DNA from 3 places in the Marinomonas maritima genome. Region 1 is predicted to be linked to each of the others. Evidence: riboswitches for the same ligand, from Rfam matches in the RefSeq annotation. Region 1 holds a riboswitch; each other region holds the start of a gene.

Region 1 (7,653 bases):
TACTTTTTCGGCGCGTTTCATTGCGTCTACCACGGTTTGGCGGTGATGCTGTTGGCGGGTTTCTTCTTGGCTTTCATCCCACCAGCCTTGCAGTATCAGCCAATGCTTCATACGGGACACTGGGCATTTTGCCCGCCAAGTGTCTTCTTCGGATTTATTACGATAACCGCTTGGGTCGTCTGAGCTGGAATGCGCCCCAAGGCGATAGGTCATGGCTTCGATCAATACCGGTTGGTGATGTTCCACGGCAAGCTTACGGGCTTCTTGGGTGGCTTTGAGTACGGCCAACACATCGTTGCCATCAACACGAATGGTTTTTAAGCCATAGGCAACGCCTCTTGGCGCAATGCCGTCGCCTGCGTATTGCTCATGGGCGGGTGTGGAAATGGCGTAACCATTGTTGCGACAGAAGAAAATAAGCGGCACTTTGAAAACTCCCGCCATGTTTAACGCCGCATGGAAATCCCCTTCAGAGGCGGCGCCTTCACCGAAATAACAGATCACACAGTTGTTTTTTTGTTGGGCTTTTAAGGCAAAGGCATAACCAGTGGCTTGAGGTAATTGTGTGGCTAAGGGCGAGGAAATGGTCATGTAGTGGAGTGCATTAGAACCATAATGAATCGGCATTTGTCGCCCTTTGCCTAAATCCTTTTCATTGGAAAAAATCTGGTTCATAAACTGATCGGGTGTAAAACCACGAAAGGCCAGTGACCCTTGTTCGCGGTATTGCGCCATGATCATATCGTCGTCCACCAACGCCGCGGCGCTGCCAATATCGGCGGCTTCTTCACCAGTTTCTGTCATGTAAAAGCTGATGCGGCCCTGACGTTGTGAGGCGAGCATGCGCTCATCAAGGGCGCGGATAAATAGAAAGGTATCGTAGATTTTTAGTGCCAGTGTTTGATCAATATCTGGCATAGCGGCATCAGGGTAAAGCGTGCCATCGTCTTTTAGTATACGCAAAGTCGGTATAGTAAGAGATGAGCTATCAGAAAATACAGGGCAATGCACGATCGGCGCATCTGTCTTGCGATTATCACTCATAGTTGACCTTCTCATTTTTATTGTTATGTCTATCGATTGTGTCGGTAGCATGGTGCATAGAGATGGGATCACCAAAAATATGCCTACCGACTTTAATACCGAATGGCTATCTGTGTAAAGATTAGTCTAGTGAAGCTTTGGTGATTTTTTAAGGCAGACAGTACAAGGATTTAGACGCAGAATAGGGTTCGATTTTTTGGGATTTATTTAATTTCTTTTAAATCAGGTGTTTATGTATTCTTTCGGATTTTTAGGGGTGAGATTTAATTGGCATTAATAACGTATAAAACGCCTGTTTTAGTGTTATCAAGCCTGTTGAGGGACAGATATTGTCACTCGACTAGGCTTACCTTTGCTGTGGATTGGCGGATTCGCATCCATGTTCACTAACAAAGTCGAGAAAAGCGCGGTTAGCTTTAGAAAGGTAACTGTCTTTTCGCCATGCGATTCCAAGGTCTAACCAGATGGGTGGATCAAAGGAGCGTGTGATCAGTTGGTCGTCTTCCTCTATTACCATAGCGAGTAGCGTGGAAATGCCAAAGCCTTGTTGAGTGATGGATTTAATGAGCGGAATGAGGTTGGTTTCAAAGCCAATGTTAGGCGTTTTTTTACAGGCTTTGGCTAGCTTGTCGACAATTCGTCGATGAAAATACCCTTCTTTAAACATGACCAATTCTTCTTCGAAAAAAGCGTCAGGCGAGACTCGCTCTAGTTGACTAAACGGATGATCGGTCGCGACGGTCACTAACATTTCTTCTCTAATCAATGCTTGGGTTTGCAGGCTGTCCGGTAAGGTTTCAGCGACAATAACGCTTAAATCTAACTCACCATTTTCGAGCATTTTTTGCAGCTGCCAAGTTCCACCTTCAATGACTTTTAACATGATTGTCGGATAGCGGTGTCGGAATGCCATGAGAATGGGTGGGAAATAGTAAGACCCCAACATGCTGGGAATGCCCACACGAACTTCACCTTGACTCAGGCCTTTTAGCTCGCTCATTTCGAGTAATGCGTCGTCGGTTGCTTGGATGATTTTTTCGGCGTGCAAAAGCAATTTTTTGCCTTCATCCGTCAGACCGATATTTCGGTCTGCTCGGTGGATTAGGGTTAAACCTAAATCCAACTCTAACTTTTTGATTGCCATACTGACGGCAGGCTGAGCGACACCAAGCTGCTGAGCGGCTTGTGTAAAGCTCTGAGTTTTAGCAATGGCAATGAAATAACGTAGTGGCTTAATGTCCATCAATAATTCTTATGAATTGGATAAGGTAGATATATTTTATTGATAAATTGGCTGGGCGTATAGTGTGCCAATAATATTTGCCTTGTTGGGGCGATTTTCGCGATGTTGATACTGGAGTTTTGTTGTGATTGAAGTGAATAGCTCGGTTTTTTGGCGAGGAACCTTAGCCTTAGTGATCGGCTCTTTTATGGTCTTTGCCAATGTGTACGTCACTCAGCCTTTGTTGCCTATGATAGCGAACGAGTTTTCGATTAGTCCGCTTCAGGCCAGTGCCAGCTTTACGATAACGACGCTGACTTTAGGGATATCGTTACTCTTTTATGGGCCAATATCAGACGCGTTAGGCCGAAAAGGCATCATGGTGATGACCATGGTGGGCATTACGTTAACGACCTTCTTCTTGTCCTTGGTGCAAAGCTATGAGTCTCTACTGGCATTGCGAGCCTTGCAGGGATTCTTCTTGGCGGGTTTGCCTGCTATTGCAGTGGCGTACTTGGGGGATGAATATACGCCAGAAGCCTTGATGGTCGCCGTCGGTTTATACATCAGTGGCAACACGTTAGGCGGCATTGGTGGTCGTCTTATTGGTGGCTTTGTCGGTGAGTGGTTAGGGCGTTCTGCAACGTTTGGGGTGATGAGCGCTATTAGTTTGGTTTGTTTGTTGGCTTTTTTCTTTTTATTGCCTAAATCACAACACTTTGAGCCCAAGCCTTTGCGAGTCGGTCATATCTTGATGAATATGAAGGATCATCTACAGAATCGCCGTTTGCTAACCTGCTATTTAATTGGTGGGTTTAGCTTCTTTATTTTTATCAATCAATACAGTTATGTCACCTTCGTACTGGAAGCGGCACCTTATAACTTAACGGCAAAATACGTCGGCCTGCTATTTTTAACGTATTTGTCTGGCACCTTAGGGTCGGCCATATCGGGGAAGCTTGCGAAACGTTGGAGCCAACCTAACATTATAGTATTAGGCACCTGCATTTTTATGTTTGGTTCTTTAGTGACACTGGGAGGTTCTTTAATGGCCATTATTATCGGCTTACTCATTAATAGTTTTGGCTTCTTTTTAAGCCATTCGACGGCCAGTAGCTACGTGAGTCGAAACGCGAAACACGCCAAAGCCAGTGCGTCTTCTTTGTATTTAGTATTTTATTATTTAGGCGCCAGTATGGGTGGTTTTTATCTCGATCCGTTCTGGCAAGCCAATGGCTGGACGGGTGTCATCATGGGGTCTTGGTTGGTACTAGGTGTGGTGGCGCTTGCTGGTGTGAGCTTGATCAAAGACAACAAGCGTACGGTGCAAATTACGGCGACAAGTTAGTGTCATCATACCGCTTTACTGTCTGGTTCTTTGTCTAACTTAAATTATCCTTTGTTGCGCTTTCGATGAATCTTGTTAGTATTGCCGCCTATAGTCGGGGGGCCGTTAAGGCTGAGATTGCATATTTGCAGACCCGTTGAACCTGATTCAGTTAATACTGGCGTAGGGAACTATACATCTTGTTATTGATGATTGGTGATTCTACTCCTATCTTAATGTAACTTGATTTAGTTCCAGAACGCCCGTTCTTGGAGCTTTATATGCCGAGTGATATCACAACCCCTTCTGCTCATGTGTCTAAAAGTACATCTAACACGCCCATCGTTTTAACAATCGCCGGTTCTGACAGTGGCGGCGGAGCGGGCATCCAAGCCGATATTAAAGCCATGTCTGCGACAGGAAGTTACGCCTGTTCGGTGATTACCGCGATTACCGCTCAAAATACACTCGGCGTTTCTGCCATTTTCCCTATCCCTCTTGAGCACATTGAAAAACAACTTGATGCGGTATTTTCTGATCTGAATATCATCGCGGTCAAAGTAGGGATGTTGGCAGACTGCGACACAATCAAATTAGTTGCGGCAAAGCTCAAGCAATATCGCCCTAAATTTCTAGTGGTTGATCCTGTCATGGTGGCGACCAGTGGGGATCTTTTGCTAAAAATGACGTCCATTAATACGCTCAAATCCGAATTACTTCCCTTGGCTGATCTCATTACCCCCAACCTTCCTGAAGCCGCTGCATTAACGGGCTCTCTTGTGCCAACCGATGAAGCATCCATGTCGTTAATGGTCGACAAACTGCGTCAGTTGAAAATGAAAACCGTGCTGTTGAAAGGTGGGCATTTGGAAGAAGACGAAAACAGTACTGACTTTCTGATCTTTAACGATCGCCTTGAGGTCTTAACCTCACCACGTATTCAGACTCGCAATACGCATGGCACAGGCTGTACATTATCTTCAGCGATTGCCTCGTATTTGGCGCAAGGTAATGACTTGCTGCAAGCGGTTCAGTTAGGCAAAAAATACATTACTCAAGCAATCGAGCACGCAGATGAATTGCAGATAGGTCGTGGTCACGGACCGGTAAACCATTTTTTTAATGGCCACGCCAATGTCCGCTAATGTGGCGGCTTTTCCAGTCCCACAACCTTCGATTAAGATAACGATTGCTCAAGGTTGTTTACGGTATCTCGATAGTAAAACGCCTACGTTAAACCATCTTAATATGACCATGCCAGCAGGGCAGTGGACGTGTGTTTTGGGGCGTAGTGGTTGTGGAAAAACCTCGTTGTTACGTTATCTTGCCGGTTTGCTTGATCAACAAATAGAGTGGTCTGGCGAGTTAAAAATTGAACCAGCGAACCGTGCGCTGAAAGATCAAATTGCTTACATGGCGCAGCAAGATTTATTGATGCCGTGGTTGTCGGTATTAGACAACGTCTTGTTAAGCTCTAAATTCGGAGCTCGGGGAGACTTCGTCGCTTATGATCAAAAAGTACAAGCATTGACGTTGCTGGAAAAAGTGGGGCTTGCCGATCATGCCAATCGTTTACCTCAACAGCTATCGGGTGGCATGCGTCAACGTGTCGCCTTGGCAAGAACCTTGATGCAGAACAAACCGGTTGTCTTAATGGACGAACCATTTTCTGCATTGGATGCGGTGACACGCTATCGATTGCAAGATCTAGCTTGCACCCTACTGCAAGACAAAACCGTTGTTTTAATTACCCACGATCCACAAGAGGCGATTCGCCTTGCTCACCATATCTACATCATGCAAGGAAATCCCAGCACGGCGGCGTTCTTAACGACGCTTGAGTCTTCTACACCACGCACATTCGATGCCGAGGGAGCTCAGCTTCAGCAGCGAATAATGGCGTGTTTGGAGCATGATGATGGATGATCTTATTCGTACTGTTTCTAAACCACATCAAAAAGAAAATAGGAATGCGAGTCTGCATTCTGCGCTTCGTATTGTGGTGAGCTTTGTCGTTATTTTGGGATTGTGGCAAGCCGTCGTGGTTGTTTTTGCTATGCCTACGTTTATTTTGCCGGCACCTTTAGACGTCTTCGAAAAGTTACTGCAACGGCGAGAGGTTCTTTTTAAGCATACGCTGGTGACGGGGGCAGAAATAGTACTCGGCTTATTTTTAGGTCTGTTTATGGGGCTGTTTTTCGCCTTACAAATGTTGTTGTTTAAGCCGATAAAACGCTGGTTACTGCCTATTCTAATTGCGAGTCAGGCGATTCCGGTTTTTGCCATTGCGCCACTGTTGATGATTTGGTTGGGCTATGGGATTGCCTCCAAAATTGTGATGGCCGCGATCATCATTTTTTTTCCTGTCACCACCTGTTGCTACGACGGTTTACGTAATACGCCGTTGGGTTATCTCGATCTTGTCAAAACCATGGGGGCTACAAAATGGCAGAGACTCCGTCATATTCAATTTCCCGCGTCTTTACCCACGCTGGCGTCTGGAATTCGTGTCGCCGTGGTGATTGCGCCTATAGGCGCAGTAGCAGGGGAATGGGTGGGTTCTAGCGAAGGTTTGGGTTATCTAATGTTGCAAGCCAATGCGCGGATGATGATTGACGAGATGTTCGCGGCGTTGCTTATTTTATCTTTACTGTCCGTCTCACTTTATTTTGTCACCGATAGGTTATTAAAAAAATTCATTCCGTGGGGTGTTTCGTAAACGCCGCGCATTCAAATATTTCGACACGTGTTATGAACAAAAAACGATTACTCATAAAAATGCCTACTAAAAGGAAAGGAAAAGTAATGAATAAAAAAATGCTATTAAGCAGTATCGTACTTGCTGCGTCTTTGTTGTCTGTCACTGGACAAGCACAAGCAGAAGAGAAAAAACTCACCTTGATGTTAGATTGGTTTGTAAACCCAAATCATGGCCCTATCGTGATTGCCAAGCAGCGAGGTTATTTTAAGGACCAAGGTCTTGAGGTGGAAATTCAAGAGCCCTCTGATCCAAGCACGCCAGCGAAGCTAGTGGCCGCGGGTAATGTCGATTTAGCCGTATCTTACCAACCTAATTTAACCATGGATGTGGCCGCTGGTTTGCCGCTGATTCGTGCAGCAACCTTGATCGCAACACCATTGAACACGCTTACCGTACTGGACAATAACACCATCGATGGCATCGCTGACTTGAAGGGTAAAAAAATCGGTATCTCTGTGGCCGGTAACGAAGAAGCGATTGTCGGCACCATGTTGAAAACACACGGTGTGAAATATGAAGATGTACAAATCATTAATATCGGTTGGGCACTGTCGACGTCTCTTGCGTCAGGAAAAGTGGATGCAACATGGGGTGGTTTCCGTAACTTTGAAGCCAATCAATTGGCGTTAGAAGGCATAGAAGCAAAAGCCTTTTTCCCAGAAGAACACGGCGTGCCTGTTTATGATGAACTGGTCTTTGTTGCCAATGCGAACAGCTACGACAAAATGGCGATTCAAGGCTTCAATAAAGCGATCGAGCAAGCCACGATCTACATCGTTAATCATCCGCAAGCGTCATGGAACGAGTTTGTAGCGTACAAACCAGACACTTTAAACAACGAACTAAATGAATTGGCTTGGAAAGCAACGTTGACGCGTTTTGCGTTGCGTCCTTCAGCGGTAGACTTGAAACGTTATGACGACTATGCCCAATTTATGTATGACCAAAAAATCATTAGCACGTTACCAAAAGCCAAAGACTACGTGCCGAGTTTTCAATAAGTCGTTCGCGACTTTTTAGGAAATAGAAACTGGAAATCAGAACTTAGAAGCTGACGTTAAAAGTGAAAAGCAAAAGGTAACAGTATGAATATCGAGATGATTATTAACGCACTGCATGCCGTGCGTGAGCAGAAACCACTGGTGGTGAATATCACTAATTACGTGGTGATGAACAACACGGCCAACGCGTTGCTGGCTATTGGTGCTTCCCCAATCATGGCGCACTCCCGTGAAGAAATGGCGGAGATGATGTCCTTTTCCGGCGCCTTAGTGGTTAATATTGGAACCTTAGACAGCC
Region 2 (7,653 bases), on a different contig from region 1:
TGCGTCATTTAATTATGGACAAAGAAGCGGTATCTTTTGAGGCGCGCTTTAGTGGTAAGCCAATGCAGGTTTATGTGCCGATACGAGCGGCGCTTGCCTTGTACGCTAAAGAGAATGGCGATGGCTTTGTATTCCCTGATGAGGAATTTACTGATGAGCCTACCCCTCCTACACCACCAGTGCCTAAAAAAGGTTTTAAGTTGAAGGTTGTGAAGTAGAAAAGAGAGTTGATTGTTTACGTTATTTAAATAAAAAAGAGCCACTTATAGATGGCTCTTTTTTTATGTATTTTTAAATGTTCTTAACTCAGTCTTCATTGCCAAATAGTTGACGCTCAAGAAGATCAACCAACGTGTGAATGACGGTGATCTGACATTCATGCACTCTGGCTGTACCAAGAAGGTTTATTTTTATCTCTGTGTCATCTTGTGAGGTAAGGGAGGAGACGTTTTTGGCTTCTGGGCTGGTTAGGGCGACGATACTCATTTTACGCTCATGAGCTGCTTGGATAGCTTGGATGATAGGCGATGTGTTACCACGATTAGCAACAACAAATAATATATCCCCCGGATTACCTAGGGCTGTTATTTGCTTTGAAAAGACATCGTGGTAACTGTCATTGTGAGTAATTGCCAGTAAAGCGGCGCCATCGCCGCTTAAATTAATGGCTGGTAGGCCTGGGCGCTCTCTGTCCATTCGATCTAGCATTAGCGTGCTAAAGTATTGAGATAGGTGAGATCCCGTGCTGTTGCCAATGCAGATGATTTTTCCGCCGGACGCAACGCTTGAAAAAATCACTTTAGCGGCGTGCTCTATATACGGAGGTAAGCTTTCCAGCGCTTGCTGTTGTGCTTCAAAACTCTGGGCAAATTGTGTGTAGATTGCTTCTTGAAAATCCATAGTGATTAAAATACTGCTTTAAGCCAAGTTAAATGTTGTTGGTCTATTTTTTTATCAAATAGTATCGCATCGAAACGACTAGCGCTGTTTGCTTTATTGTTCTTTTGTAGCCATAAAGAGGCGCTTTTTCGCACCTTATTTAGTTTAGATTGCCCAAGGCTTTCAGCGGCGCTACCGTGTGCACTATTTGCGCGATAGCGGACTTCTACAAAAACATAGGTGTCTTGATCTAAAAATATCAAATCAATCTCGCCAATGCGACAGAAGAAATTTCGCTCAACAAAGCGAAGGCCTTGTGAAAGTAAAAAACTTTCAGCTTCCTGCTCTGCCTTTTCGCCACTATTTTTCGGTATTCTTCTGTTGCTGAAAATACGGGTAATTGTTTGCATATACCAAATTTCCTTTTCGGTAAGTCATAATTTCAGGTCTTTTATGAAATATGCCATTTTCATCTATGGTGATAATGCCGGTATTCGCTGAAATTTTAGTGCTTGGTAGTAGTGTGAACAGTCGATATTTGTTTGCTAACAAATAGGAGTCGGCGCCGAGCGCTTGCAATCGACGCAAGATATTTGAATTTTGATTTTTAGGTAATATATCTAAGGTAGTGCTGTTTGGTGTGAGCGCGGGAACCTCAGTAAAAAGTATCCGCTCAATATCGCTAGGGTTAATCGATTTATCTGGCTCACTATCATTTAATGTACTGGTCGCTAACATAGGAATTTTGTCGGCGAAGTAAAAATCTATAAGAGGCCTTATTTGTTTGGCATCATTAAGTTTCCCGACGTAAAACACGTAATCAAGGTCTTCGCGTGATCTAGCTATGCTTTCAACCTTCGCTCCTGTCCATTGTTCTACCCGTCTTTTGCGAGCATAACTTTCATCGATCAGGAGTAGCTTTTGAATCGCATCCTGTCTGCCTTTTGGTGTATTGGCATATGACTGATTGGAGGTGATGGTGATGTTTTCTTTGGTTGCAGCGGCGCGAAACTCATCACTTTGTTTTAATGCCCAAGTGTCTTGGATGTTTAGTATAGCGGCTTTTGTTGCGCCTTCTTGTTTGGCGAAGGTAATTAATTCGTGTATTTCATCTTCTGCGCTTAATGAAAAATGATAAAGATTTTTGGGGTGTAAATTAATATCTAGTTGATTAAGTGCGATGACAGGGTAAGGTAAATCTAAGCGACCAACTTGGGCGACATTGTTCTTTTGCAAGGGGCCAATAATCACATCTGGTTGCTTTTCGTTCGCCGCTGCGAGTGCGTCATTGATGTTTGAGTAATCATCTACGTTAATGATGCTGACTTGTGGTCTTGCTTCTTTTTGATTGTAAAAGGTAGCAAAAAAACCGTCGACAATAGCTTGAGATGCGCGCTCTAGTTTGCCGCTCATCGGCAGCAGTAAGACAATTTTTTTCGGCGCCATGTCTTCAATAGACGACATGATTTGGAAATCTTGTGGAGGAGATAGTGCTGCTGGGTGATTTGGGTTTTCTATTCGCCAATTCTCGAATACCGTAAGCTGCTGCTCAATAGACAGTGATTGATTCCTTAAAATACCACTGATTGTTAACCAGCCATTGAGCAGCGGTCTTTGTTGTTGATAGAGCTCATCTATTTCATTTCGAGTTAAATTTTGGACAGCCAACCACAGTTTGGTTTGGTTATCTTCACCTTCATTAAGCGGTAAATTGTATGTCAAATCCATGCGTATACTCACCGCACCTAACCAATTTCCAAAGTGCTCAAGAATAGAGGCTTTGGTGTCTTTTAGTTTGTTTTGGTTGTCAGGGTGGCGCGCGGCCGTTAAGCGCTCGGCTTGCTCTAGATAATCAAAAGACTCAGTAGTGTTGTCTAAATTTGATGTGGCTAAAGCGGCCAGCAAATACGCTTCAAACTGAATGGAAGAAGTTGTAGGTAGTACTTCATTTTCTAACGTATCAATGGCTTGCTGGAATTCACCTTGCTGATAGAAGTTTTTTGCAGAGCGATAAGCGTCGCCTAACTTTTTTGAGACATCAGTGGTTTTTATTGGATGATAAATGCTTGGCGGCAGTGTTCTTTCTTGCGTCGTGCTTTGGGCCGTTTTTTGTTGCTGCTCCATGTTTAAATTCATGGAATTACAAGCACTCAGCAGAAAAGAACACAGAGTTAATGATATGATGCGGTAATTAAGTAGGCTCATAAGCTTATAGAATGACAAATAAAAGAGGCAACATGGTATCACATAGTTCTGACGATGCGAGAGGGTCGCTGTACATAGTTGCAACCCCAATAGGCAATCTCGATGATTTTAGTAAAAGAGCCGAGCAAACTTTACGAGACGTAGACTATATAGCGGCGGAAGACACCCGACACACTCGGCGTTTATTGAATCATTTCGCCATCGAAGCGAAGCTTTTCTCCATTCATGATCACAATGAGAAAGACAAAGCGGGTTATGTGGCGAGCTTACTAGACGAAGGTAAAAATGTGGCGTTGGTATCCGACGCTGGCACCCCGTTAATTTCTGATCCAGGTTATCACGTGGTGCATGCACTGCGTGGAAAAGGGCATAAAGTGGTGCCTATTCCTGGTGCGTGTGCTTTGGTGTCTGCGTTGTGCGCGTCAGGTTTGCCGACGGATCAATTCTTCTTTGCTGGCTTTGTTCCAGCGAAGTCAAAAGGTCGCTGTGATTTGTTCGAGTCATGGAAGAAGCAGACCGGCACGGTGGTGTTTTATGAATCGACGCACCGTATTTATGACTCCATTGCCGATGTTCAAAAAGTCTATGGTGAGGATGCTCAGCTAGTTCTCGCACGAGAAGTGACAAAAACCTTTGAGACCTTCTTATCCGGCACTGCGGCGGAGATTCTTGCGATGTTTGACGCTGATGCGAATCAATTGCGTGGTGAATTTGTCGTCATGTTGAGTTTTACTCAAGAAAGTGGCGATGAAGCGGAGTTAGAAGCAAAACGGATTCTCACTATTTTGTTGGAAGATTTACCGGTTAAACAAGCCGCTGCCATGGCTGCGAAATTAACCGGCGAAAAGAAAAACTACCTTTATAAAATGGCGTTAGAAATGCAAAACTAAGCATAAATCCTTTAGTGGTTGATATATTTTCCTTCCTTAGTCCTGATAAAAATTAGGTGTTTACAAGAAAGTGAGACTGGGTATACTCAGTCTCACTTGTCGGAGTGCCATTTGGCTGAGATCGCATAATTAAGTGCGGGATCCGCAGAACCTGATCGGGTTAGAACCCGCGTAGGAAACAAGAAAGTCTCCATTTTTCTTTTCTGCATCGAATGAACACCTGTATTTTTTATGACGATTGATTCGATGCGATGTCTACTGTTTTATTCGTAACGTCACGCCCATCATTCTTCAATGAAAATTCAGGGTTCATGTTTTGCTTTAAAAGCGTCTTTAAATGCGTTTTCCAGTAAAGCAGCACCCCAGACAAGCAATTCTCCAGTTTTTAAATAAGGGAAATGCTTATGTCTACTATCAACGAACCGAATCAACAGAAAAAACCAAACAAGGTATCTAAAAAGCAGTCTCGTGAAGAAACACGTTTAGCTGCAAAATCCTTTATTGAATCCTTGCAAGCCACACCGTTTCCGGCGTCAGAGCGTATTTATTTAACGGGTTCTAATGACTCTATCCGTGTTCCCATGCGCAAAATTAACCTGACCGATACACCGCTTGGGTCTGACCCTGACAATCTTGACTTTGAACCCAATGAAGCCATATACATCTATGATTGTTCCGGACCCTATGCAGACCCTCAAGTCACTATTGATGTTTACGAAGGCTTAGCTGCCATGCGTGCACCTTGGATAGAAAAGCGCCAAGATACTGAAGCTTTACAGGGTGTTTCATCACAGTTTGCTCAGTCTCGCTTGGAAAATTCATCGTTAGACGAGCTGCGTTTTAAACAACTGCCCACCGTACGAAAGGCCCGACAGGGTAAATGTGTGACGCAAATGCATTATGCTCGTCAAGGTATTGTGACGCCAGAAATGGAATACATTGCATTGCGTGAAAACCAAAATATGGATGCAATTAAGAGTGAATTATTGCGGAAGCAGCACCCAGGGCAAAGCTTTGGGGCAAACTTGCAAACTCGCATTACGCCCGAGTTTGTACGCGATGAAGTCGCCAGAGGTCGTGCGATTATTCCGAATAATATTAATCATCCAGAATCCGAGCCGATGATAATTGGTCGTAATTTCTTAGTGAAAGTGAACGCCAATATTGGTAACTCAGCGGTAACATCTTCGATTGAAGAAGAGGTCGAAAAGCTAGTTTGGTCGACCCGCTGGGGGGCAGACACCGTCATGGATTTATCAACGGGCAAAAATATACATGAAACGCGTGAATGGATTTTGCGTAACTCGCCTGTGCCAATCGGTACGGTACCTATTTACCAAGCATTAGAGAAAGTCGATGGTGTCGCCGAAGATCTTAATTGGGATGTGTTCCGCGATACATTAATAGAGCAAGCCGAGCAGGGCGTTGACTACTTTACCATTCACGCCGGTGTCTTATTGCGCTATGTGCCAATGACGGCCAAGCGTCTAACCGGCATCGTTTCTCGTGGTGGTTCCATCATGGCAAAATGGTGTTTGGCGCATCACACAGAAAGTTTCTTATACGAACGGTTTCGTGATATTTGTGAGCTCTGTGCTGCTTACGATGTGGCGCTGTCTTTAGGTGACGGGTTGCGTCCGGGCTCGATTATGGACGCTAATGACGAAGCGCAAATGTCGGAACTTCGTACCTTGGGTGAACTCACCAAAGTAGCGTGGGAATACGACGTACAAGTCATGATTGAAGGGCCTGGGCATGTGCCCATGCAGTTGATCAAAGAAAACATGACTGAGCAGCTTGAGCTTTGTCATGAGGCACCTTTTTATACATTAGGCCCGCTGACACAAGACATTGCGCCAGGCTATGATCATATTACTTCTGGGATTGGTGCGGCGCAAATTGGCTGGTATGGCTGTGCTATGTTGTGCTACGTGACGCCAAAAGAGCATCTTGGTTTGCCGAATAAAGAAGATGTAAAAGAAGGTTTGATTACCTACAAAATCGCTGCTCATGCAGCGGATTTGGCGAAAGGCCATCCGGGAGCACAAATTCGTGACAACGCCTTGTCTAAGGCACGTTTTGAGTTTCGCTGGGAAGATCAGTTTAACTTATCGCTTGACCCAGAAACAGCGCGTTCTTATCACGACGAAACTTTACCGCAGGCTTCAGGAAAAGTGGCACACTTTTGTTCTATGTGTGGGCCGAAATTTTGCTCAATGAAAATCACTCAAGAAGTACGAGAATACGCCAAGGGATTGGAATTGGAAGCTCAAAAGATAGATGTTAGTGCTTTGGATGCAGGTACTTTGAGCGCAAACGAAGCTAAGAATGGCATGCAAAAAATGTCGGCGCAATTCCGTGAGTTGGGTAGTGATGTTTACTTAACAACCGATAAATTAACGACAGATACATTGACGAAAGAGACGCGAGCAACCGAAAAATCAAAAGAAAAGTCGCTGTAAGCGCAAGGAGGAATTATGTCTATTAAACCTCCTGTTGTCTGGTGTGTGGGCGGGTCGGATTCGTCCGCCCACACAGGGTTGCCATCAGATATTTGCACAGGCCAAGATTTAGACTGCCATGTTGAAAGTATTATGGCTGCCACCAGTGAGAAAAATTCTCAAAACGGCTATTTGTTAGAGCCGATCTCGCTGTCTAGATTTAACGAGCAATGGCAAACTTTGCTAGATGATCTGCCGCCAGATGCGATTAAAATTGGTTTCTTGCCATCGGCAGAAATAGTGAAAGCCTGTTCTACTTGGCTAGAACGTTTGAAAGCGGACTATCCTAATGTGCTAGTGGTATTTGATCCTGTCATGGTAAGCGGAAGTAATAGGAATGATCTAGCAAAAGCAGACTTTGGGGCAGATTTACTCGCCCCTTTGTTGCCTTATGTCGATGTAATTACGCCGACCCGACGAGAATTTGAAAGACTAACGGGGCTGTCTGGTAAGCAATCTATAACGGATTTACAAGCGCAACTGGCTGCGTATTTTTACGCGTCACCGTGTCGCTGGTTAATAAAAGGAGATCGCACTGAAGCAGGAAAAATGACGGATTGGTTAGTGAGCCAAACCAGTATTGTCGGTTTTTCAAGTGACAAGTTAATCAGACAGAATGCCGATGGCAAAGGTGGGACTTTGTCGATGGCGTTGGCGAGCTTCATTGCTCATGGTTACGATGTATTCGATGCGATGACCATGGCGAAAGCCTATCTAAATGCGGCATTTAAATCGACGTTGAAGATTGATGAAAAAACCACCCAATTTGGGCTACCGGGTTGGCCTTTGCAGATCGAAAATTTACCTATAATAATGACGCCTCATAAATGTTCGAATGCGCCCCATTTGTCATTTGCCAAGATGGATCTGAATAAAATGGGTTTATATCCGGTGGTGGATACGATTGCTTGGTTGACCTTGGTGCTCAAGCAAGGCATCAAATTGGCTCAACTTCGGATCAAAAATCCAAACGACCCTGAGTTAGAAGGGAAAATTCAACAGGCAATCGCCTTAGGTAAAAAGTACAACGCACAGGTCTTTATTAATGATTATTGGCAGCAGGCGATCACCTTTGGTGCTTATGGTGTGCATCTGGGTCAGGAAGATTTAGATGTGGCAGACCTGTCTGCTATTCAGGAGGCTGGGCTTCGATTAGGTATCAGCACTCACGGGTATTA
Region 3 (7,653 bases), on a different contig from region 1:
TACCTCCAGCCATTTTTCCACTGTCTGCCTTTCCACCAATGAAGCGAGATGAGCAATAAAATAAAATCAAACAAAGGGAAATCAACACCACAGCAACACAAGCACCTTCTTCTAGACGATAAGAACCAATTAATTGAAAAAGATACAAAGGCAATGACACCAGTCCCTGACTGCCAAATAATGCGATCACGCCCATATCACCAAGAGATAGCAAAAGAGCGTAACCAAATGCTTGCGCCATACTAGCGCGAATCAAAGACCATTCTAGACACCACCGTGACCAAGACCGAATCCCCAAACTCAAATACAAATTACGAAAACGCCGTTCCTGTTGATACAACACAGGCATTAGCGCGCGCAATACAAAAGGCAGCGCCATCACAGCGTTCACCCAAACTACGATCCAATAACTAGATTGAAAACCCCAATCTAAATCACGTAACCACAAAAACAATCCTGTCGCGATAACCAACCCAGGCACCATTAAAATCATATTACCAAGGTGTTCAAGTTTACTCGGTAACACTCTTAAATAGTGTCGCGCCATGCAAAAACGCGCCAGCACAACGAAGCACACACCTAATAACAAGCTTATTATCGCGGCAGGCAAGGCTATCTTCAAAGAAACCAACACCGCCTGCCACAAACCAGATGACAACAAAGTCGTTAAAAATAAAGGAGAAAAAATCGGATCGAAGATGGCTAAAAAAGGCGGAATAACCAGGACCAACACACACAATAATGCTATGCAGTCTGCACCTTTCGCCAAAAAAGTATCTTTCACCGGATAACTTTTTACCGCTAACACACTGGCATCTTGTTGATTAATAGGTGCAATACGGTAAACAACCACCGCAAACAAAGTACAAATACTTACCTGTAACAAGGATAGAAAACTCGCTTTATTCAAATCAAAATCAAATCTTAACGCCTGATAAATAGCCACTTCTAAGGTACTAGACTTAGGACCACCGCCCAAACTTAACACCACGGCAAAGCTGGAAAAGCACAGCATAAAGATCAGTACAAACGCACCCGGCAGTACTTTTTTCATATAATGCCATTCGATCAAACGAAATGCCGACCAGCGAGAAAAACCTAACTGAGAAGCTTGGCGCCACTGACCGGAGGGAATCAAACCATAGCCTTGTAGCAGCAAACGCACCGCCAAAGGCATATTAAAAAACACATGGGCCAATAAAATACCCACCAACCCATACAAAGGAATTTGCACGCCAAACAATTGGCTCAACCATCCGGTACGACCGTAAACCACCACCAAACCTAAAATAGCCACAATGGTCGGTACCACCATAGACACAGCAAAAAGCTGCAACAAAATGGCTCGACCACGAAACTGGCGATGAATAAGACAAGAAGCAACAGGAATAGCAATCAACAGACTAATACCACTGCTCAGCAAGGCCTGCCACAAAGAAAAACGTACCACACGCCACAAGTAGGGGTCATATAAATACTCAGACCAACTACTGATGTCACTATAACGTAAAAGAGCCGCCAAACTGGCCGCTCCCATGAATAAGAAAAAACCCACTCCCAGTAACGCCGGTAGTAGGCCTTTAACAGCGCTAAAAAAAAGCAATCGAACCTAACTTATCGTGTTGTGGCATTCAGCCACTCATTCACCCAAGCCTTGCGATTGGTAGCCACATCGCCAGCTGGTAAAGTAAGCACCTTAGTAGGTTGTAATGCGCTATCAAACGCCGCTGGCAACGCCTCATTTAACTTAACAACAGGCAACATCCAGTTACCAGTCGCCACCGTTGATTGAAATCCAGGCTCCAGAATAAACTGCATGAAACGTTTCGCCAATTCAGGATTAGGCGCACTTTTCATCATGGCTGCCACTTCAATCTGTGGATAAAGCCCTTCACTGGCCTGCGCCGCTTTATACTTCGTGACGCCTTCCGCGACGATATGATAAGCCGGAGATGTGGTGTAACTCAGCACGACATCAGCCTCCCCTTTTAAGAACAAACCATACGCATCTGACCAGCTCTTCGTCACAGTAACGGTATGACTTGCTAACCGACCCCACGCCGCTGCGGCGTCATCGCCGTAGACCGATTTCATCCATAACAACAAACCTAAACCCGGCGTGCTGGTTCTAGGGTCTTGATAAATCACTCGTAGGTTTTGATTATCAACAATGTCTTTAAGGCTTGTAGGGGGATTTTTTAATATTTCAGAGTTATAAACAAAGGCAAAGTTGCCCTGATCAAATGGTACGAACACGTTATCCTTCCAACCACCAGCAATGGTCACAGCAGACGTGTTAACATCATGTTCAGCAAGCAAACCACTCTTTTTCGCCGCTTCCATTAAGTTCAGATCTAGACCTAACAACACATCAGCCTGAGAAGACTTCCCTTCAAATTGAGCTCGAGACAAAATACCAACAGACGAATCCAGTGCCACGAAATTCAGCTCACAACCGCATTCTTTCTCAAAGTTGGCTTTTATTTTTGGGCCTGGACCCCAGTCAGAGGCAAAAGCGTCATACGTATAAACATTAAGCGTTTCTGCCGCCAACGTAGCAGAAGAAAATGCCACGCCTAAGGTTGCACTTAACGTCATTAAGGAAGTGGTGAGAAGGGTACTAAAGGAAAGTTTTTTCAAGGTGTCGCTCCTAACAATAAGTGAGCGGCGTACAGGGAAATGGCAAGGTACGCTTATCAAGAGTACTGCTTTCAATCTACGATATTACTGTAGCGAAACTTGCTATCTCGATTCCTACGCCAGCATAATCTGGATCAGGTTCGGTGGGTTAGCGATTAATTCGCTTCTCAGCTTCTGTCTTCTTAATATAAGACAAAGCACCCCATGAGATAATGTACCTTCATTGTAAAGAGTCCCTCAGCGGAAGTCTATTTCCGCAAGAACCCGAGTCACTGCACCTTGATTCTTCTCAGCAAAACGCAACGCTATTTGCCCTAGCCGATATCGCTGAGAAGATTGACCAGCAAGAGTAACAATAGCACGTTGTAATTGCGCTTCATCCTGACATTGCACGGCGCCATTTACTTGCAACAATTGATTCGTGATATCTAAGAAATTAAAGGTATGAGGCCCAACAAGAATCGCTTTACCCAGTAATGCAGGCTCGATGGGATTATGCCCACCGCGCTTAATCAAACTCCCACCAACAAAAGCGACATCACAAGCTTGATAATAATTCATCATTTCGCCCATAGAATCCCCAATCACCACATCAAAATCACACCATTGATCTGGTGGCGTTTGACTGCGTAGCGCAACTCGCTCAAAAGACTGCTTCGCCGAAGCATAAACCGCACCAAAGCGTTCAGGGTGACGAGGAACCAATATTAATAAAGCGTCTGGATACTTTGGTAAAAGCGCCTTATGTATACGCAATAACATGTCGTCTTCGCCATGATGAGTACTTCCCCCCACCCAGACAAAACGCGAACCAAGCTGTCGACGCCAATTAGCCTGTAAAACCTCAGGAGCAACCGCGAGGTCAAATTTAATACTTCCGGTAACCAATACTTTTTTCGCACCAAGCGCCTCAAAACGAGCGGCATCCGCTTGCGCATGGGCTAAAAAACTATCAGGGAATTTAAATAAAGGGCGAGAAACAAGAGAGAGTTTTTTATAGCGCTGAAAGGAACGATCGCTCAAACGGGCATTCACGACATCGATACGTAAACCACACCGCTTAGCGTGTTTTAATAGATTGGGCCAAAGCTCTGTTTCAATAATCAATAGATGTTTGCAGTCCAGTTTCTTCAGCGCCCTGCTAACACTGCTGCTCCAGTCCATCGGCAAATATCTATGCTCAGCAAAAGGAAACTCTTTGCCTACTTGCTCTGCGCCTGTTGGCGTCATGGTGGTAATTAAAAGACGGCTCGCAGGGAATTTTTCTCGCCATTGGAGTACCAGTGGTCGAGCCGCAAGAACTTCTCCGACCGAGGCACAGTGAATCCAAAGGTCAGCCTCAACCGCAGGCCAAAAGCCCAAAGCCTCTTGCGCTCGATAATGTGAGTACGTTTTTTTAAATCGTCGAATTTTTAATAAAATTAACGGCGTAAATAAAACCAATAACGCTTGATACAGCCACATAATTAAGCCGGCGTTTCGCTAAATTGTTGATTATGAAGTTGCGCATAAGCCCCGTTCATCGCCAGCAACTCGCTGTGTGAGCCTTGCTCAATAATCTCACCATGATCAACCACGGCAATGATGTCGGCATTTTCTATGGTCGATAAGCGGTGGGCAATAGCAATGGTTGTTCGATTCGCCATTAAACCATCCAATGCAACCTGAATAGCTCGCTCTGATTCGGTATCCAACGCAGACGTTGCTTCGTCCAGAATTAAAATAGGCGCGTTTTTTAAAATGGCTCTCGCAATAGCTATACGCTGACGCTGACCACCCGATAAAAGCACACCATTTTCACCAACCATGGTGTCTAGTCCATGGTCAAGCTCTTGAATAAAGTCCCAAGCATTCGCTGCTTTAGCCGCTTCAATAACCTCTTTATCACTGGTGTCACGCAAAAAACCGTATGCGATATTGTCCCGAATTGTACCATTAAAGAGCACAACCTGTTGATTTACCAAGGCTATATTAGAGCGCAGCTCTGTCAGTTTATAATCATTGAGGAAAACACCATCAATGTTTAATTGACCATCATCAAAGTCGTAAAAACGAGGAATCAAATTTGCCATAGTGGATTTACCACTACCAGAACGTCCAACCAGTGCTAAGGTTTTCCCAGCAGGTAAGGACAAAGTGATATTTTTCAGCGCCAATTTATCCGCACCGGGATATTTAAATGACATAGAACGCCACTCAATATTTCCTTTCAAACGTGCCGCTGGTGTTTGCCCCTTATCCACTTCTTCCGGTAAATCTAAGAAGTCAAAAATGCTGTAAGACGCGGCAATGCCTTTTTGCAAAATACTGTTCACATCGGTTAACTGGCGAATAGGCTTACCTAACATCCCTGCCGCAGTAAGAAAGGCAATAAAGTCGCCAGGAGACATATGAGAACTAATCGTTGGGCTCAAAGCAAACCATACTAAAATGGCCATCATTATTGCTAAGATAAACTGAACAATAGGAATATTTAGCGACTTAGTCATTTCCATTTTCAGCTGGGAACGGCGATTTTCATTTGCCGCGCCACGAAATCGCTCGATTTCATATTCACTGCCACCAAATATTTTAACAACTTCGTGCCCTTTAATGGCTTCAGAAGCGACATCTGTAACGCCACCCATCGCATTTTGAATGCGAGTGCTCAATTTACGAAAACGCTTAGAAGCATAAGAAACAACCAAGCCAATGAGAGGAACAACCAACAGAAACAACAAAGACAAACGCCAGTTCATGTAAATCATGTAACTCAATAAACCAACGACCGTTAAACCTTCTCGTAGCAGCACTCGTATTGCCTGAGTAATAGAACCAATTACTTGCTCCGTGTCATACGTCAGTTTGGCCAATAAGCGACCAGTAGGAATAGAGTGGTAATAATTAGAAGGAAGAAGCACCAATTTATTAAACATACTGGTGCGTAAATCGAATACGACATTATTCGCTACTTTCGCCATAAAGTAGTTACCCAAGAATGTCCCTACACCTCGAGCAATAAAAACCCCTAAAATTGCCAAAGGAATCATTAATCGGCTATCAGAAATATTCCCTGCGGAGACAACATCCACAATATGCTTTAACAAAGCCGCTAGAGCAGGCTCCATCGCGGCATAAATAACGTAACCCAAAATACTTAGCAGCAAATACACCCAAGAAGAACGAACATAGCTGAGTAAGCGCAGGTAAACCTTCATGCCGGAAACGGGTATTATTGGTGTTTCAGTTTCAGCCTCAATATTTTCTTTATCTTGCATTTACAGATTCGCTTTTTCGATAATAGCTGTGGTTGAATAACCATCTACAAAAGTCAGAACTTTCACTTCGCCGCCATGAGCCAATACATGATCAGCGCCAACAATTGTCTCTATGGTATAGTCTCCGCCTTTAACCAGTACATCTGGCGTTAGGAATTCAATTATTTCTTTTGGTGTGTCTTCATCAAACCAAGTAACCCAATCAATCGCTCCCACCCCTTCAAGTACAGACATGCGGTGAACCAAATGATTTATCGGGCGTTTTTCCCCTTTGAGGCGCTTCACTGATGCATCGGTATTGACCGCAACAATCAATCTATCTCCAAGCGCTTTAGCCTGTTTCATGTAAGCGATGTGTCCAGGGTGAAGAATATCGAAACAACCGTTTGTAAAAACAATTTTTTCACCGTTCATTTGCGCCAACTTAATTTGTGCGAGCAAGTCATCAGGTGAAAGCACGCCAAAATTCGATGTGTGCGAACGCTGAAACATGATGGCCTCTAATCGCTCAGCACTGATAGATGCCGTGCCTAATTTCCCAACCACATAACCCGCTGCCTGATTAGCGTATTCGACTGCATCTATAAAGCGTTTACTGGTAACATAAACAGCCGTTAAAACCGCCACAACGGTGTCGCCAGCGCCAGTAACATCAAAGACTTCTTTTGCAGCCGTCGCCAATGAAAAAGGCGGTTTGTCATCACTCAGTAAAATCAAGCCATCTTCACCACGAGTCACGAGCAAGGCCTTCCAGCCAAACTGCTTACGAAGCGCTGTCGCTTTCTCTTCTAACTCTTTCGTTGAGCTGCATTTACCCACAATCGTTTCGAACTCAAGTAGGTTTGGTTTAACCAACGTAGCTCCTCGATAAATCGAAAAATCATTGCCTTTTGGGTCAACAAAACTAGGGACATTCGCTGTATTTGATAAGGCAATAAGAGTCTGAACATCGGCAAGACACCCTTTTGCATAATCTGAAAAAATAACCGCATCCGATTCAGGCAGGCACTCTTCTACAACACTTGCTAGCGCCTCATTCTGAGAAAGACTGTCTTCGCGCTCTTCAAAATCCAAACGGATAAGTTGTTGATGGCGGCTCATCACTCGCAACTTTGTAATCGTTGGCAGATTTTCAGAACGAACAAATCGGCACGTAACGCCCACTTCTTCCAAGCAACGCGCTAAAATATCCGCATTTTCATCATTACCGACCACACCAACCAGTGTCACCGACACGCCTAACTTGGCTAAACCAAGTGCAACGTTCGCAGCCCCACCAGGGCGATCTTCAATATTGGACACTTTCACCACTTGAACGGGTGCTTCAGGAGAAATACGAGAGGTGCCACCATGCCAGTAGCGATCTAACATTACGTCCCCAACGACGAGGATGTGTTTGTCTTTAAAATTCAGATACGAAGAGTTCATAGGCACATAATAATCGATTTTTAGAGTCGCTCATCTTATCATACTCCCTCACCAAGTTGGACATACCTAAAACATACGAAATAAGGCTTTTATACTATGCTGAATTCCGCTCTATTATCTAGCCAATCATTCTTATTTGATGAGCTACTAAGCAACTGGTCGCTTTATGGCATCAATCAAGAACAAGGCTTTAGCTATGAAAGTATGACTCACGACTGGACAAAAAACTCAGTGGGACGAATTCGCCTACTTACTCAATGCCGACAACTCTATACCTTTAGCCATGCATGCCAGATAAAAAACACACCCAAATGGCAAACAACATTAA

What was found. A riboswitch is a leader RNA that binds a small molecule or an ion and turns the genes downstream of it on or off. The one in region 1 is predicted to bind thiamine pyrophosphate.
Region 2: another riboswitch for thiamine pyrophosphate. It lies ahead of thiC (phosphomethylpyrimidine synthase ThiC); the one in region 1 lies ahead of thiD (bifunctional hydroxymethylpyrimidine kinase/phosphomethylpyrimidine kinase).
Region 3: another riboswitch for thiamine pyrophosphate. It lies ahead of thiB (thiamine ABC transporter substrate binding subunit); the one in region 1 lies ahead of thiD (bifunctional hydroxymethylpyrimidine kinase/phosphomethylpyrimidine kinase).

What each region holds. Positions count from the first base shown of each region.
Region 1 covers NZ_JAMZEG020000001.1:932,504-940,156, forward strand. Annotated here, with positions in the region: gene M3I01_RS04505 (thiamine pyrophosphate-dependent dehydrogenase E1 component subunit alpha) at 1-1,044, opposite strand, end outside; gene M3I01_RS04510 (LysR family transcriptional regulator) at 1,391-2,287, opposite strand; gene M3I01_RS04515 (MFS transporter) at 2,412-3,614, shown strand; TPP riboswitch at 3,700-3,800, shown strand; gene thiD (bifunctional hydroxymethylpyrimidine kinase/phosphomethylpyrimidine kinase) at 3,875-4,738, shown strand; gene M3I01_RS04525 (ABC transporter ATP-binding protein) at 4,728-5,519, shown strand; gene M3I01_RS04530 (ABC transporter permease) at 5,506-6,312, shown strand; gene M3I01_RS04535 (ABC transporter substrate-binding protein) at 6,399-7,355, shown strand; gene thiM (hydroxyethylthiazole kinase) at 7,440-7,653, shown strand, end outside.
Region 2 covers NZ_JAMZEG020000002.1:1,040,891-1,048,543, reverse strand. Annotated here, with positions in the region: gene M3I01_RS10970 (ClpXP protease specificity-enhancing factor) at 1-218, shown strand, start outside; gene M3I01_RS10965 (SIS domain-containing protein) at 307-900, opposite strand; gene M3I01_RS10960 (YraN family protein) at 906-1,289, opposite strand; gene M3I01_RS10955 (penicillin-binding protein activator) at 1,240-3,003, opposite strand; gene rsmI (16S rRNA (cytidine(1402)-2'-O)-methyltransferase) at 3,117-3,974, shown strand; TPP riboswitch at 4,065-4,169, shown strand; gene thiC (phosphomethylpyrimidine synthase ThiC) at 4,379-6,436, shown strand; gene thiE (thiamine phosphate synthase) at 6,452-7,653, shown strand, end outside.
Region 3 covers NZ_JAMZEG020000003.1:151,908-159,560, forward strand. Annotated here, with positions in the region: gene M3I01_RS12815 (thiamine ABC transporter ATP-binding protein) at 1-21, opposite strand, end outside; gene thiP (thiamine/thiamine pyrophosphate ABC transporter permease) at 1-1,603, opposite strand, end outside; gene thiB (thiamine ABC transporter substrate binding subunit) at 1,615-2,640, opposite strand; TPP riboswitch at 2,734-2,855, opposite strand; gene M3I01_RS12830 (3-deoxy-D-manno-octulosonic acid transferase) at 2,878-4,104, opposite strand; gene msbA (lipid A export permease/ATP-binding protein MsbA) at 4,107-5,897, opposite strand; gene hldE (bifunctional D-glycero-beta-D-manno-heptose-7-phosphate kinase/D-glycero-beta-D-manno-heptose 1-phosphate adenylyltransferase HldE) at 5,898-7,325, opposite strand; gene M3I01_RS12845 (AGE family epimerase/isomerase) at 7,422-7,653, shown strand, end outside.